2 regions of the Streptomyces solicathayae genome follow, and region 2 is predicted to be linked to the other one. Evidence: riboswitches for the same ligand, from Rfam matches in the RefSeq annotation. Region 2 holds a riboswitch; the other holds the start of a gene.

Region 1 (7,762 bases), 2.8 Mb from region 2:
TCAGCTCCCGCACCCCGCGCAGATAGCCGGCCGGCGGCACCAGCACCCCGGCCTCGCCCTGGATCGGTTCGAGCAGCACGGCGACCGTGTGGGCGGTGACCGCGTTCGCCATCGCCGTCAGATCGCCGTACGGGACGATCTCGAAGCCCGGCGTGTACGGGCCGTAGTGGTCGCGCGCCTCGTGGTCCGTCGAGAAGCTCACGATCGTCGTCGTGCGGCCGTGGAAGTTGTTCGCCGCGACCACGATCTTCGCGTGCCCGTCTGGCACGCCCTTCACCTCGTAGCCCCACTTCCGGGCGGTCTTCACGGCCGTCTCGACCGCCTCCGCCCCGGTGTTCATCGGCAGCACCATCTCCTTGCCGCACAGCTCGGCCAGGCGCGTGCAGAACTCGGCGAACCGGTCGTGGTGGAACGCCCGCGAGGTGAGCGTCACCCGCTCCAGCTGCGCGCGCGCCGCGTCCAGCAGTCGCCGGTTGCCGTGCCCGAAGTTCAGCGCCGAGTACCCGGCGAGCATGTCGAGATAGCGGCGGCCCTCGACATCGGTCATCCACGCGCCTTCGGCCGTGGCGACGACCACGGGCAGCGGGTGGTAGTTGTGCGCGCTGTGCGCCTCCGCGGAAGCGATCGCGTCTTGCGTCCTCGACACGGGATCTCCGTTCGTCCTGCGGCCAGGGGCGGGTGTGAGCCCTGTTTCTATCGTCGCTCGGATGCTGGACGAAGAAACCTCGGTGACGGCGCGCCCGCTAGTCTGGAAACACGCACGGCGACTGGCGTACGGGGAAGCGACCCCGGGGGAGCCGTGCGCGGCAGACCGCACGAGGTGCCGCTCGCCTGGGCATCACGGGAGACCCGTCCCGTGTGGTGCCGCGAGCGCAGCGCCCCGGGATCCGCCGAACCGCCCGGAGGCACGCCATGACCACGCCCCATCCCGCACTCGCCGTCACCGACCCCGAACTCGCCGCCCTCGTCGGCGCCGAGGAACGGCTCCAGGCCGAGACGCTCCGGCTCATCCCCAGCGAGAACTACGTCTCCCAGGCCGTCCTGGAGGCGTCCGGGACCGTCCTGCAGAACAAGTACAGCGAGGGCTACCCCGGCCGCCGCTACTACGAGGGCCAGCAGAACATCGACCAGGTCGAGTCGCTGGCGATCGAGCGCGCCAGGAGCCTCTTCGGCGTCGACCACGCCAACGTCCAGCCCTACTCCGGCTCCCCGGCCAACCTCGCCGTCTACCTCGCCTTCGCCGAGCCCGGCGACACGGTCATGGGCATGGCCCTGCCGATGGGCGGCCACCTCACCCACGGCTGGGGCGTCTCCGCGACCGGCAAGTGGTTCCGGGGCGTGCAGTACGGCGTACGCCAGGACAACGGGCTCATCGACTTCGACCAGGTCCGCGAACTCGCCATGAAGGAACGCCCGAAGGTGATCTTCTGCGGCGGCACCGCGCTGCCCCGCACCATCGACTTCGCGGCCTTCGGCGAGATCGCCCAGGAGGCGGGCGCGGTCCTCGTCGCCGACGTCGCGCACATCGCCGGCCTGATCGCGGGCGGCGCCCACCCGTCGCCGGTGCCGTACGCCGACGTCATCTCGACGACCACCCACAAGACCCTGCGCGGCCCGCGCGGCGCCATGCTGATGTGCCGCGAGGAGCACGCCAAGGCCGTCGACAAGGCCGTCTTCCCGGGCCTCCAGGGAGGCCCGCACAACCAGACCACCGCCGCGATCGCGGTCGCCCTGCGCGAGGCGGCCCAGCCGTCCTTCCGGGCCTACGCCGAGGCCGTCGTCGCCAACGCCAAGGCCCTCGCCGAGGCGCTGCTCGCCCGCGGCTTCGACCTGGTCTCCGGCGGCACCGACAACCACCTGATCCTGATGGACCTCACGCCCAAGGAGGTCCCGGGCAAGGTCGCCGCGAAGGCGCTCGACCGGGCCGGGATCGTCGTGAACTACAACACGGTGCCGTACGACCCGCGCAAGCCCTTCGACCCGTCCGGCGTCCGCATCGGCACCCCGTCGCTGACCTCCCGCGGCCTGGGCACCGAGCACATGGCGCAGGTCGCCGAGTGGATCGACCGCGGCGTCGCCGCCGCGGCAACCGGCGACGAGGCCGCGCTGACCGCGATCCGCGCCGAGGTCGCCGAGCTGATGGCCGCCTACCCGGCCCCCGGTCTGCCGGTCTGATCACCGGGCCCGGGCGGACGTGCGTGCGTCCGCCCGGGTCTGTCCGGAGCGCGTCCCGCACCTGAGAGAATGATGAGCATGGCCTCTGACAGTCCTCGCGTGCTCTCCGGAATCCAGCCCACCGCAGGCTCGTTCCACCTCGGCAACTATCTCGGCGCGGTCCGCCAGTGGGTCGCCCTGCAGGAGACCCACGACGCCTTCTACATGGTCGTCGACCTGCATGCGATCACCGTTCCGCAGGACCCCGCGGAGCTGCGCGCCAACACCCGGCTGGCCGCGGCCCAGCTGCTGGCCGCCGGTCTCGACCCGGAACGCTGCACGCTCTTCGTCCAGAGCCACGTCCCCGAGCACGCGCAGCTCGCCTGGGTGATGAACTGCCTCACCGGCTTCGGCGAGGCCTCCCGCATGACGCAGTTCAAGGACAAGTCCGCCAAGCAGGGCGCCGACCGGGCGACCGTCGGCCTCTTCACGTACCCGATCCTCCAGGTCGCGGACATCCTGCTGTACCAGGCCAACGAGGTCCCGGTCGGCGAGGACCAGCGCCAGCACATCGAGCTGACCCGCGACCTCGCGGAGCGCTTCAACGGCCGCTTCGGGGACACGTTCACGATCCCGGCGCCGTACATCCTCAAGGAGACGGCGAAGATCTACGACCTCCAGGACCCGACGATCAAGATGAGCAAGTCGGCGTCCACGCCGAAGGGTCTGATCAACCTCCTCGACGAGCCGAAGACGACCGCGAAGAAGGTCAAGAGCGCGGTCACCGACACCGACACCGTGATCCGCTTCGACGCGGAGAACAAGCCGGGCGTCTCCAACCTGCTCAGCATCATGTCCACGCTCACCGGCACCGGGATCCCCGAGCTGGAGAAGAGCTACGAGGGCAAGATGTACGGCGCGCTGAAGACCGACCTCGCCGAGGTGATGGTGGACTTCGTCACTCCGTTCCGCAGCCGGACCCAGGAATACCTGGACGACCCGGAGACGCTGGACGCGGTCCTGGCCAAGGGAGCGGAGAAGGCCCGGGCGGTCGCCGCGGAGACGCTGGCGCAGACCTACGAGCGGGTGGGCTTCCTGCCCGCCAAGCACTGAGTCCAAGGACCCTGGCCCAGAGGGGGGTGCAGGCCGCACACTGGCGGCTGCACCACCGCACACCATTCGACCGACGACGGAGGAGAACGACGTGGGGACCGTAACGCTCGGCGTTTCGATCGCGGTCCCGGAGCCCTACGGCAGCCTGCTCCAGGAGCGGCGCGCGGGCTTCGGGGATCCCGCCGCGCACGGCATCCCCACGCACGTCACCCTCGTCCCGCCGACCGAGGCCGACCCCGAGCGGCTGCCCGCGATCGAGGCGCACCTCGCCGAGGTCGCGGCGGCCGCGCGGCCCTTCCCGATGCGGCTCAGCGGCACCGGAACGTTCCGTCCGCTGTCCCCGGTGGTCTTCGTCCGGCTCGCCGAGGGCACGTCCGCGTGCTCCTGGCTGCAGGAGCGGGCCCGTGACGCGTCCGGTCCGCTGGTGCGCGAGCTGCAGTTCCCGTACCACCCGCACGTCACCGTCGCGCACGGCATCTCCGAGGAGGCGATGGACCGGGCGTACGCGGAGCTGGCCGACTTCGAGGCGGCCTGGACCTGCGCGTCCTTCGCCCTGTACGAGCAGGGGCCGGACGGGGTCTGGCGCAAGCTGCGGGTGTACGAGTTCGGTGCCGGCCCCACCGCGCCGGCCGTCCCCGCGCAGAGCTCCCCGGTCGACGAGCCGGCCCCGACGCAGGCGTAGGCCCCCGGCCCAGGCCCGGGGCCCAGGGTTCGGGGCCCGACGTCCCGGGCCCGGCGGCTCACAGCGGCAGGCGGCGGAACAGCGGCCGCGGCACGTGCCGCAGCGCCGACATCACCACGCGCAGCGCCCCCGGCACCCACACCGTCTCGGCGCGCCGCCGAAGGCCCAGCTCGACCGCCAGGGCGACCGCCTCCGGGGTCGTCGCCAGCGGCGCCTCCGCGAGCCCCCGCGTCATCTTCGTCCGCACGAACCCCGGCCGGACCACCATCACGTGCACCCCGGTGCCGTGCAGCGCGTCCCCGAGGCCCTGCGCGAAGGCGTCCAGGCCGGCCTTCGACGAGCCGTAGATGAAGTTCGCCCGCCGGGCCCGCTCGCCGGCCACCGACGACAGCACGACCAGCGAGCCGTGCCCCTGCGACTGCAGCGCCTTCGCGCACACCAGTCCGGCGGAGACCGCGCCCGTGTAGTTGGTCTGCGCGACCCGGACGGCGGCGAGCGGCTCGTCCTCGTCGTGGGTCTGGTCGCCGAGGACACCGAAGGCGAGCAGCACCATGTCGATGTCCCCCTCCGTGAACAGCTTGCCGAGCCGCTCCTCGTGGGACGCGGTGTCCAGTGCGTCGAAGGGGACGGTGTGCACCTCCGCGCCGAGGTCGCGCAGCGACTGCGCGGCGGCGGTCAGCGCGGGGGAGGGCCGGCCGGCCAGCCAGACCGTACGGGTGCGGCGGGCGACGAGTCGGCGGGCGGTGGCCAGCCCGATCTCGGACGTGCCGCCGAGCACGAGCAGGGACTGCGGCGCACCGAAGGCGTCCTTCATGGGTTCACGCTCCTCAGAGGGGTCGCCGGGGCCGTCACAGGCCCAGGCGGCGGGACAGGTCCGACCTGAAGACGGACCGCGGGTCCAGCTCCGCACGCAGGGCGCGGAAGTCGGCGAGCCGGGGGTACATCGCGGCCAGCAGCTCGGGCCGCATCCGGGAGTCCTTCGCCAGGTACACCCGGCCGCCCGCCGACGCGACCACCTCGTCGAGCTCGTCGAGGAACACGCCGAGTCCGCTGAGGTTCGCCGGGATGTCGAGGGCGAGCGTCCAGCCGGGCATCGGGAACGACAGCCAGCCCGGGTCGCCCTCGCCGAACCGCTTCAGCACGGCGAGGAACGACGGGCAGCCGCGGCGCGCGATCCGCCGTACCACCTGGCGCAGGGCGTCCTCCTGCCCGTACCCGACGACGAACTGGTACTGGACGAAGCCGCTGCGGCCGTAGACCCGGTTCCAGTGCGGGACGCCGTCGAGCGGGTGGAAGAAGGCGGAGAGCCGCTGGAGCCGGCCGGTCGAGCGGCGCGGGGCCTTGCGGTACCAGAGCTCGTTGAACAGGCCGACCGTGGTGCGTCCGAGCAGCCCCTCGGGGACGTACGCCGGCGCGGCGGGAAGCTGCCCGGGCCGGAAGGCGAGCGGCGCGCGGCGGGCGCGGCGCGGCAGCGCGTCGTACGCGGCGTGGTCGCCGCGGGTGAGGACGGCCCGGCCGGTCGCGGCGCCGCGGGCGAGCAGGTCGATCCAGGCGACCGAGTAGCGGTACCGGTGGTCGGTGGCGGTGAGCCGGGTCATCAGGTCGTCGAGGTCGGTCGCCCGCTCGGTGTCGACGGACATCAGCGAGGTCTCGACCGGCAGCAGTTCGATCGTCGCGGACAGGATCACGCCGGTCAGGCCCATGCCGCCGGCGGTCGCGTCGAACAGCTCGGTGCCACGGGCCGCCGAGCGGACGCCACCGTCGGCGGTGAGCAGCCGCAGTGAGGTGACATGGCGGGAGAAGGAGCCCGAGACATGATGGTTCTTGCCGTGGATGTCCGCGCCGATCGCACCGCCGACGGTGACGTAGCGGGTCCCGGGGGTGACGGGCACGAACCAGCCGAGCGGCAGCAGGACCTCCATCAGCCGGTGCAGGCTGACGCCGGCGTCGCAGACCACGATGCCCCGGGTCGTGTCGATGGAGCGGATCCGGTCCAGGCCGGTCATGTCGAGGACCACGCCGCCGGCGTTCTGCGCGGCGTCCCCGTACGCGCGGCCCAGGCCGCGGGCGATCGAGCCGCGCGGTCCGCAGGAGCGGACCGTGGCTGCGGCCTCCTCGTACGAGCGGGGTCGGATCACACACGCGAGCGTCGGGGCGGTACGGCCCCAGCCGGTCATCGGTACGACGTCGGGGAAGTCGGTCGGGGCAGCCATGCCCGTGACCGTATCGCCCTACCTGTGAGGTTTGCGTGGTTTGTCACGAGGCTCGCCGAAATGGGTGATAAAACGAGTGTCAGGAAAGATTGCCGTGCCGTTCGGCGCCTCCTCGCGTCAGAGTCGCCCCCGGGCCGTTGAGAACCCGGAAGGCAGGGGAGGCAGGGCGGATGCGATACGGGGACTGTGCCGGCGCCGAGCGGCGACTGCTGGCCGTACTGCGCGGCTGCGGCCGTCGGCCGGCCGTGGCCGCGACGGCCAGGCTGCTGTCGTTCAGCGGCGAACACGCCGCGGTGTGGCTCGCCGCCGGACTCGCCGGCGCCGCCGCCGACCCGGACCGGCGCGCGCAGTGGCTGCGCGGCGCGGCCCTGATCGGCACGGCGCACCTGGCGAGCGTCGCCGTCAAGCGGGTGGTGCGCCGCCCACGGCCCGGACACGAGGAGTTCGCCCCACTGGTGCGCACCGCGGGCCGGCACTCCTTCCCCAGCTCGCACGCCACCTCCGCCGCCGCGGCCGCCGTCGCCTTCGGCGTCCTCCGCCCCGCCGCCCGCCACGCGGCAGCCTCCGCCGCGGCCGCGATGTGCCTGTCCCGGCTCGTCGCCGGCGTCCACTACCCGACGGACGTCGCGGCCGGCGCACTCCTCGGCGCGACGACGGCGACCCTGGGCCGCAACTGGCTACGGTCCGGCCCCGGGGCCACACGGCCGGGCCGCCCGGTCGCTGCCGCCGGACAGGCCCCGTTCCCCCGGACCTGGAGCGCCCGTGTCTGAACGTGCCGTCGGGACCGCCGTCCTGGAGAAACCCGGCCCCGCACCCCTCCCGCCCCGGCCCCGCGGGCCGCGGGCCGCGCTCGCGGTGCCGCTGGGGCTGGTGCGGACCGCCCGGCCGCGCCAATGGGTCAAGAACGTGCTCGTCGTCGCCGCGCCCGCCGCCGCCGGACGGCTCGGCTCCTGGGACGCGGCCGGCCGACTCGCCCTCGTCTTCGGCCTGTTCACCGCCGCAGCCGCCGCCGTCTACCTGGTCAACGACGCCCGCGACGCCCCCGCCGACCGCGCCCACCCCGTCAAACGCCGCCGCCCGGTGGCCGCCGGAACCGTCCCCGTACCCGTCGCGTACGCGGCCGGCACCGCCCTCGGACTCGGCGCCGCCGCTGCCGGCGCGGCACTGTGCAACCCCATGACGGCCGCGCTGCTCGCCGCGTACCTGCTCATGCAACTCGCCTACTGCGTCCGCCTCAAGCACGTCCTCGTCGTCGACCTCGCCGTCGTCACCACCGGCTTCCTCATGCGCGCCATGATCGGCGGGGTCGCCCTCGGCATCCCGCTGTCCCGCTGGTTCCTGATCACCACCGGCTTCGGCGCGCTGTTCATGGTCGCCGCGAAGCGGTACTCCGAGGCCCTCCGGATGGAGGGCGCGCACGGCGCGACCCGCGCGCTGCTCACCCAGTACACCCCCGGCTACCTGCGCTTCGTCTGGCAGTTGGCGGCCGGCGTCGCCGTCCTCGGCTACTGCCTGTGGGCCCTGGAGAGCGGCGGCGTCGCGGCCGGCGCGCTGCTGCCCTGGCGCCAGCTCTCCATGATCGCGTTCATCCTGGCGGTGC
Region 2 (7,762 bases):
GGCCGAGGCATTCCCTGCCCCGGTTCGCGCTCAACGGGAAGCGTCGGGTCTCCGAGGGACCGTCCCCGAAGACCCGACATCAGGGTCCTGCCGCCGCCACGGGCAAGGCCCCGCCCCCGTCACCCTGCCGTTGCCTCACGATCACCGGCGCACGGCATCCCGGTCGACGCCGAACTCGCCGGCGCCCGTTCCGGCTCCGCTGCCCGGCCGGGGAGTTTCGACGTGAACGCGGCCCTTTCACGGGCGGGGCACGCGAGGGGCTGCTGGTGTGCGAAAGCCCAGTTCAGGTGCCTTCCTTCGTGTCGCTAGAAGAAGCCGAGCTTCTTCGGTGAGTACGACACCAGCAGATTCTTCGTCTGCTGGTAGTGGTCCAGCATCATCTTGTGGGTCTCGCGGCCGATGCCCGACTGCTTGTAGCCGCCGAAGGCGGCGTGGGCCGGGTAGGCGTGGTAGCAGTTGGTCCACACGCGGCCGGCCTGGATGGCGCGGCCTGCGCGGTAGGCGGTGTTGATGTCGCGGGTCCAGACGCCCGCGCCGAGGCCGTACAGGGTGTCGTTGGCCGTGGTGATCGCGTCGTCGAAGTCGGTGAAGGACGTGACCGCGACGACCGGGCCGAAGATCTCCTCCTGGAAGATCCGCATGCGGTTGTCGCCCTCGAAGATCGTGGGCTGGACGTAGTAGCCGCCGGCCAGTTCGCCGTCGTGCTCGATGCGCTGACCGCCCGTCAGGATCTTCGCGCCCTCCTGCTGGCCGATGTCCAGGTAGGAGAGGATCTTCTGGAGCTGGTCGTTGGACGCCTGGGCGCCGATCATCGTGTCGGTGTCCAGCGGGTGGCCCGGCAGGATCTTCTCCGTGCGGGCGACCGCCGCCTCCAGGAACTCGCTGTAGTGGCCGCGCTGGATCAGGGCCCTGGACGGGCAGGTGCAGACCTCGCCCTGGTTGAGGGCGAACATCGTGAAGCCCTCGAGCGCCTTGTCGCGGAAGTCGTCGTCCGCCGCCCACACGTCGTCGAAGAAGATGTTCGGCGACTTGCCGCCGAGTTCCAGGGTGACCGGTTTGATGTTCTCGGAGGCGTACTGCATGATCAGCCGGCCCGTCGTGGTCTCGCCCGTGAAGGCGATCTTCGCGACCCGCGGCGACGACGCCAGAGGCTTGCCCGCCTCCGCGCCGAAGCCGTTGACGATGTTGACCACGCCCGGCGGCAGCAGGTCCGCGATCAGGCTCATCAAGTAGTGCACCGAGGCCGGGGTCTGCTCGGCCGGCTTCAGGACCACCGCGTTCCCGGCCGCCAGCGCCGGGGCCAGCTTCCAGACCGCCATCAGGATCGGGAAGTTCCACGGGATGATCTGGGCGACCACGCCCAGCGGCTCGTGGAAGTGGTACGCCACCGTGTCGTCGTCGACCTCACTGAGCGAGCCCTCCTGGCCGCGCAGCGCGCCCGCGAAGTAGCGGAAGTGGTCGATGGCCAGCGGGATGTCGGCCGCCAGCGTCTCGCGCACCGGCTTGCCGTTCTCCCAGCTCTCCGCGACAGCCAGCTCCGGCAGGTGGGCCTCCATCCGGTCCGCGATCTTCAGCAGGACGTTCGCGCGCTCCGTCGGAGCTGTGCGGCCCCACCCCGGCGCCGCCGCGTGCGCGGCGTCGAGGGCGCGCTCGACGTCCTCCGCGGTGCCGCGGGCGATCTCGGTGAACGGCCGGCCGTCGACCGGGCTCGGGTTCTCGAAGTACTGGCCCCTGGCCGGGGCGACGTACTCGCCGCCGATCCAGTGGTCGTAGCGCGACCGGTACGACATGAGCGCGCCGTCGGTGCCGGGTGCGGCGAAACGGGTCATCTGCGGGGCCTCCTTCGGGCCGCGCCGGCCGTCCCTGGCCGGCGCTCACCGCCGAGTGTGCGGACCCGGACGTTGCAACCCCGTTGCGCCCGCGGACAGTTCCGCGTCCAGGGCGTGCAGCCGGGCCAGCACCGGAGGCCGCTGCGCGGCCGGGACCGCCGCCGCCAGCGCCCGCCACATCTCCACGTCGTCCTCGCCCCACGCGCTGTACGCCCAGTCCGCGAGCAGCCCCGGATCCGCCCGGTCCGCCAGCGCCGCCCGCAGCCGGTCAGCGAGCCGCTCCCGCAGCCGTACGACGCCGGGCGCGCGCGAACCCGGCAGCAGCGGCCCCGGGTAGCCGCCGAGTGCGGCCGCGACCGCGCCGGAGGCCAGCCGGCGGTCGACCGCGGCGAAGTCCGCGTCCACCTCCGTCGAGAGGCGGTACGGGCGCGAGCGGAGCGCCTCGGGGCCGAGCAGCCCGCGCAGCCGGGACAGTTCCGCGCGCAGCGTCACCGGGGTGACCGACTCGTCCTCGTACAGCTGCGCCAGCAGTTCGTCGCCGGTCACGCCCTCCGGGCGGTGGGCCAGCACGACCAGGATCTCGCTGTGCCGGCGGCTCAGCCGCAACGTCCGGCCACCCGTCCGCAGCAGCGCCTCGTCCCGGCCGAGCGCGGTCAGCCGCAGCCGGTCGGCGCGGACCGCCGGAGCACGCAGCGCCAGCTGCGACTCCGCCGCCCGCGCCACCGCCTGCACGAACGCCAGGCTGTGCGGATGGGCGAGCCCGTCGCCGCCGGTGATGTCGACCGCGCCGAGCAGCCGGCCGGTGTGCGGATCGTGGACCGGGGCGGCCGCGCACGTCCACGCCTGCACCCGCCGCCGGAAGTGTTCGGCGGCGAAGACCTGCACCGGACGGTCCACGGCGATCGCGGTGCCGGGCGCGTTCGTCCCGGCCGCCGACTCCGACCAGCGGGCGCCCGCCACGAAGTTCATGCCGTCCGCCCTGCGCAGCGTGGTGGGGTGGCCCTCCACCCACAGCATCCGGCCCGCCGCGTCGCAGACCGCGAGAAGGTGCTCCCCGTCCGTCGCGTACGCGCCCATCAGCTCGCGGATCACCGGCATCGCGGCCGCCAGCGGATGCCCCTCCCGGTACGCGGCGAGGTCGCCGTCGCCCAGTTCCACGCACGCCGCCCCGTCCGGGCTGACCCGGGCCCGCGCCGAGCGCCGCCACGACGCGGCGACCAGCTCGCGCACCGGCGGGCGGCGCAGCTCGCCGCCCGAGGTGAACACCTCGTGCGCCCGGCGCACCGCCCGTACGTCCGGCTCCCGCCCCGCCGCCCAGGTGTCGCTCACATCGGCCTCCCGCCGAGGTCGTCAAGCCCGTCGTCCCCGTGGCCGCCATCGTGGTGCCGGAGCCGCCCGCCGACAAGCGTCCCGGCACGGCCCCGGCCCGGCCCTGGCCGGTCCGCCACGGTGCCGGTCACGTAGAGTGGGCCTCGGGCCGTGACTGGCGCTTGGGTGGATCACCACCGGGGAGCGGCCCGACGGACCGAGGTCCGACTGCCGCGCGCCTGGGCGATTCCCATCGAAGTCGCATCCCAGGAGTGGCCCATGTCCACCAGCACCGTGTCCCTCATGGACGGCACCGCGCTCGCCCGTCGCACGGCCGAGGAAACCGCCGCCCGCGCCGCCGAGATCACCCGCCGCACCGGTGTGACGCCGTGCCTCGCCACCGTGCTCGTCGGCGAGGACCCGGCCTCTGTCACGTACGTGAAGATGAAGCGGAACCGCTGCGCGAAGGCCGGAATCCGCTCCCGGCACGTCGAGCTGCCCGCGGCCACCACCACCGAGGAGCTCGTCGCCGCGATCACCGCGCTGTCCGCCGACCCCGAGGTCCACGGCATCCTGCTCCAGCACCCCGTCGGCCCGCACATCGACGAGCGCGCCGCCTTCGAGGCCATCGTCCCGGAGAAGGACGTCGACGGCGTCACCATGGCGTCCTTCGCGGCGATGGGCTTCGGGCTGCCGGGCTTCGTCTCCTGCACCCCGGGCGGCATCATGCGACTGCTCGACGCGTACGAGGTCGGGCTCAGCGGCAAGCGCGCCGTCGTCGTGGGCCGCAGCGCGATCCTCGGCAAGCCGGCCGGTCTGCTCCTCCTCGGCCGCGACGCCACCGTCACCTACTGCCACTCCCGCACCACCGAGCTCTCTTCGATCGTGCGCGAGGCCGATATCCTCGTCGCCGCGGTCGGCAAGCCGGCCTTCATCAAGGGCGAGGACATCAAGCCGGGCGCCGTCGTGATCGACGCCGGCTACAACCCGGGCAACATCGGCGACGTCGACTTCGCGTCCGCCGCCGAGCGCGCCTCCTTGATCACCCCGGTCCCGGGCGGCGTCGGCCCGGTGACGATCGCCGTCCTGCTGGCCCAGACCGTCGAGGCGGCGGAGCGGCAGCTCGGCCTGCAGTAGCGATGCACGGGCACCGGGGCGTCGGCTCAGCCGCCGCCCCCGTGCCCCGCCGGGTCGTCGAGCACGGCACGGACCACGGAGTGGGCCGCGCCCAGCAGCGGGCCCTCCGTGCCGAGCCGGGAGACCGTCAGCACGGGCCTTCCGTCCCGAGCCGTCCGGCGGGTCAACTCGCGCTCCAGGGACGGCAGGAGCCAGGGCGCGAGGCCGGTCAGCGTGCCGCCGAGAACCACCGCGCGCGGGTCGAGCAGGTTCACCGCCCCGGCCAGGGCGATGCCGAGCGCGGTGCCCGCGGCCCGCAACGCCCTGCGGGCCGCCGGGTCACCAGCGTCCGCGAGCGTCCGCAGCAGCGCCGCCGGGCGGCCCTGCGCGGTGAGACCCGCGGCCCGCGACAGCGCCTCCTCGCCCGCGTACTGCTCCAGGCAACCCCGCCCGCCGCAGGCGCACTTCGGGCCGTCCGGCCACACCGGTACGTGTCCCAGCTCGCCCGCGAAGCCGTGCGTGCCGCGCAGCAGCCGGCCCTCGACGACGACGGCCGCGCCGATCCCGGTCTCCGCCGAGACATGGACGAAGTCGCCCGTGACGCCCGACAGCCAGAGCTCGGCGAGCGCGCCGGCGTTGGCCTCGTTGTCGACCGTCAGCGCGGACCCGTACGGCAGGTGCGCGCCCAGGTCCACGTCGCGCCAGCCGAGGTTCGGCGCGCGGACGACGGTACGGGTGTCGCGGGCGATGAGACCCGGCACGGCGACCGCGACCCCCGCCGGTCGCAGTCCCTCGGCCCGCGCGTCGCCGCTCACCCGGTCGATCAGCGCGGCGAGTTCGGCCAGCACGGCCTCCGCCGGACGGCTCCGGTTGTCGACCTCGGTCGTCACCCGGGCGCGTACGTCGCCCCGCAGGTCCACGGCGATCGCGGCGAGCCGGTCCATTCCCACCTCGGCGCCGATGCCGCACGGGCCGCGGTCGCTCGGCGACAGCGCGCTGCCGGGGCGGCCGACCGCGCCGGACTGCTCGAGCCCCAATTCCGTCAGCAGGCCCGCCCGGATCAACTCGTCGACCAGCGAGGAGACCGCGGCCCGCGTGAGCCCGATCCGTCCGGCCACGGCGGCCCGGGACAGCGGCCCGTGGTCGGCCACGGTGCGCAGCACGAGGGAGAGGTTGCGCCGCCGGATCCCCTGCTGGGTGTTCTCCGCGGCCGGCGGCGGTCTGCGCGCGCTCACCACGGTCCTGCGGGTGCGGTCATGGCCGGATCTTATGGGTGAGGCCCGCTGGCGAACAGGCGTGCAGGCGGGAGGACACCCGCCGCTGAGGGTGTTTCGGGTGGATTCGCGCCCTCGAATGTCACGATTGCGTACGGCCGGGGCCGTAACTGCCGACCCGGTCTCGCGGGTCGCCGGGGCACCGGTCACTCTTTCCTCATGGCTGAGCGACCTTCCTCCTCCGGCCCGCACCGTCGCCTGATGCCCGGGCCGCTGGTGCTCCTCGTGCTGGCCGCGCTCGTCGTGGCCGCCGTCGCGGCGGCCAGGGACACGCTGCGCGCCGAGGACATGCACGACCACGCTCGCCGTCCCGCCCCGGCGACGCCGGGCGAGAGCACGGACTTCCGGCGGCCGGGGACGCCGTCCCCCGACCTCTCGGCGGCGGGCGGCGATCCGGCACGGCTGCCGTCCCCGTCCCCGTCCGCGGCGGGGAAGGCCGACTCGCACCCGTCGCGCCACTCTGCGAGCCCGACGGCATCGACGCCGCCGGTCACACCCGGTCCCCGCGCCGGGCGGTCGGAGCGGCCGCGCGCGGACGGGCGGCGCGCGGCGGGCGAGCCCGTCGCGTTCGAGCGGCTGCGCGTCGGCGACTGCTTCGACGTCGACCGCGAGGCGCCCGGAACCGCGATCCGGCGCGCCTGTGACCGCCCGCACGTTGCGGAGGTCGTCGCCCGGCTCCGGTTGGCGGGCCTGCTCCGGACGGACGACGAGGTCCGCCACCGGGCGGCGGAGCTGTGCCGCCCGCCGCTGCGGGCCAAGGCCGCCGCCCAGCCCTCGGGCACGTACTGGACGACGTACGTCCAGTACCCGTACCACTCCGGCTACCTGCTGGGCTCCGACACCGTCGTCTGCAGCCTCGCCGACCTCTCCGACGAGGACGGCCGGCTCACCACCCGCCTCCAGTAGGGGCATGACCCGGATACGCCAGAAACCCGCCTCAGGATGATCTTGGAGTCCGGATGGCCCGCTACGGGGTGTCGCCCGGGAGGAAGGAGGGTCTCAGGCGGCGAGGGTGGTGTGGAGGGCGTCGAGGCCGTCGCGGTAGATGGTGGTGAACAGGGCCACGGCCTCGTCCTCGGTAGCGCCGTCAGGGTTGAATCGGCCTGACCACTGGACCTCGGCGGCGTTCTCCTGGCCGGGGACGGCGTGGACGCGGATCGTGGAGAGGTAGCCGTTGACGGGGAACGGCGCTTCCAGGATGGCGTAGCTGTAGTGGCGCTCGGCCTCGTTGAAGGCGACGAGGCGCTCGATGATGATCCCGCCCTCGGGGTTGCGCAGGCGGCGGACGCGGCCGCCTTCGAGGGCGGTGCTCTCGGGGATGTAGGGGAGCCAGTCGGGGAGGGAGTCGAAGCCGCCGATGATGTTCCACACCTTGTCGGGGGAGGCGGGGACGATGCGGCTGACGGAGGCGGAGGCCATGATCGGATTTCCTGACGGGTTGGGGGTGGTTCAGGCGCCGTACGGCAGCGGGGCGGCCGGGCTGACGAGGTCGGCGGCGCGCAACTCCTGCCAGAACGCCGCGGGGACGGCCTCGTTGAGCGCCGCCTGGTCCTCGGCGATGCGGCTGGGCTTGGTGGCGCCGGCGACGACCGCGGCGGTGACCGGGTGGGCGAGGGAGAACTGCAGGGCGGCGGCCTTGATGCTCACGCCGTGCTTCGCGGCCAGGGCCTTGAGCCGGGTGACGCGCTCGATGATGTACGCAGGGGCCTGCTGGTACTCGAAGTGGGTGCCGCCGGCGAGGATGCCGGAGCTGTAGGGGCCGCCGACGACCATGCCGACGCCCTGCTGCTGCGCCATCGGCAGCAGGCGCTGGAGGGCGTGCTCGTGGTCGAGGAGGGTGTAGCGGCCGGCGAGGAGGAAGCCGTCCGGCCGGGGCTCGTCGAGGGACAGGGTGAGCTCGATCGGCTCGGTCTTGTTGACGCCCAGGCCCCAGGCCCCGATGACGCCCTCGTCGCGCAGGCGGGACAGGACGCGGAAGGCGCCGGTGCGGGCTTCCTCGAACTTGGCCAGCCACTGGTCGCCGTGGAAGTCCTGGGCGATGTCGTGGACCCAGACGATGTCCAGGCGGTCGGTGCGCAGGCGCTCGAGGCTGTCCTCGATGGAGCGCTCGGTGGCCTCGGCGGTCCAGACGTGCAGCATCTTGTTGGGGTTGCCGTGCTCGAACAGGCCTCCCTTCTCGCCGAGTTCGCGGACGCCTTCCTCCAACTCGTCGAGGATGACGCGGCCGACCTTGGT

The links. Region 2 has a riboswitch for ZMP and ZTP ahead of R2D22_RS02260 (bifunctional 5,10-methylenetetrahydrofolate dehydrogenase/5,10-methenyltetrahydrofolate cyclohydrolase). Riboswitches for the same ligand answer to the same signal wherever they lie in the genome.
Region 1: it holds a riboswitch for ZMP and ZTP, as region 2 does, so the genes downstream of both, R2D22_RS14595 (serine hydroxymethyltransferase) here and R2D22_RS02260 (bifunctional 5,10-methylenetetrahydrofolate dehydrogenase/5,10-methenyltetrahydrofolate cyclohydrolase) in region 2, are expected to answer to the same signal.

The regions. Positions count from the first base shown of each region.
Region 1 is NZ_CP137573.1:3,224,075-3,231,836, reverse strand. Features, by position in the region: gene rocD (ornithine--oxo-acid transaminase) at 1-646, opposite strand, end outside; ZMP/ZTP riboswitch at 754-844, shown strand; gene R2D22_RS14595 (serine hydroxymethyltransferase) at 913-2,175, shown strand; gene trpS (tryptophan--tRNA ligase) at 2,254-3,267, shown strand; gene R2D22_RS14585 (2'-5' RNA ligase family protein) at 3,359-3,949, shown strand; gene R2D22_RS14580 (decaprenylphospho-beta-D-erythro-pentofuranosid-2-ulose 2-reductase) at 4,008-4,763, opposite strand; gene R2D22_RS14575 (decaprenylphosphoryl-beta-D-ribose oxidase) at 4,798-6,162, opposite strand; gene R2D22_RS14570 (phosphatase PAP2 family protein) at 6,333-6,932, shown strand; gene R2D22_RS14565 (decaprenyl-phosphate phosphoribosyltransferase) at 6,925-7,762, shown strand, end outside.
Region 2 is NZ_CP137573.1:466,878-474,639, reverse strand. Features, by position in the region: gene exaC (acetaldehyde dehydrogenase ExaC) at 306-1,829, opposite strand; gene R2D22_RS02265 (GAF domain-containing protein) at 1,875-3,158, opposite strand; ZMP/ZTP riboswitch at 3,299-3,389, shown strand; gene R2D22_RS02260 (bifunctional 5,10-methylenetetrahydrofolate dehydrogenase/5,10-methenyltetrahydrofolate cyclohydrolase) at 3,417-4,274, shown strand; gene R2D22_RS02255 (ROK family protein) at 4,301-5,488, opposite strand; gene R2D22_RS02250 (hypothetical protein) at 5,687-6,433, shown strand; gene R2D22_RS02245 (SRPBCC family protein) at 6,527-6,946, opposite strand; gene R2D22_RS02240 (aldo/keto reductase) at 6,977-7,762, opposite strand, start outside.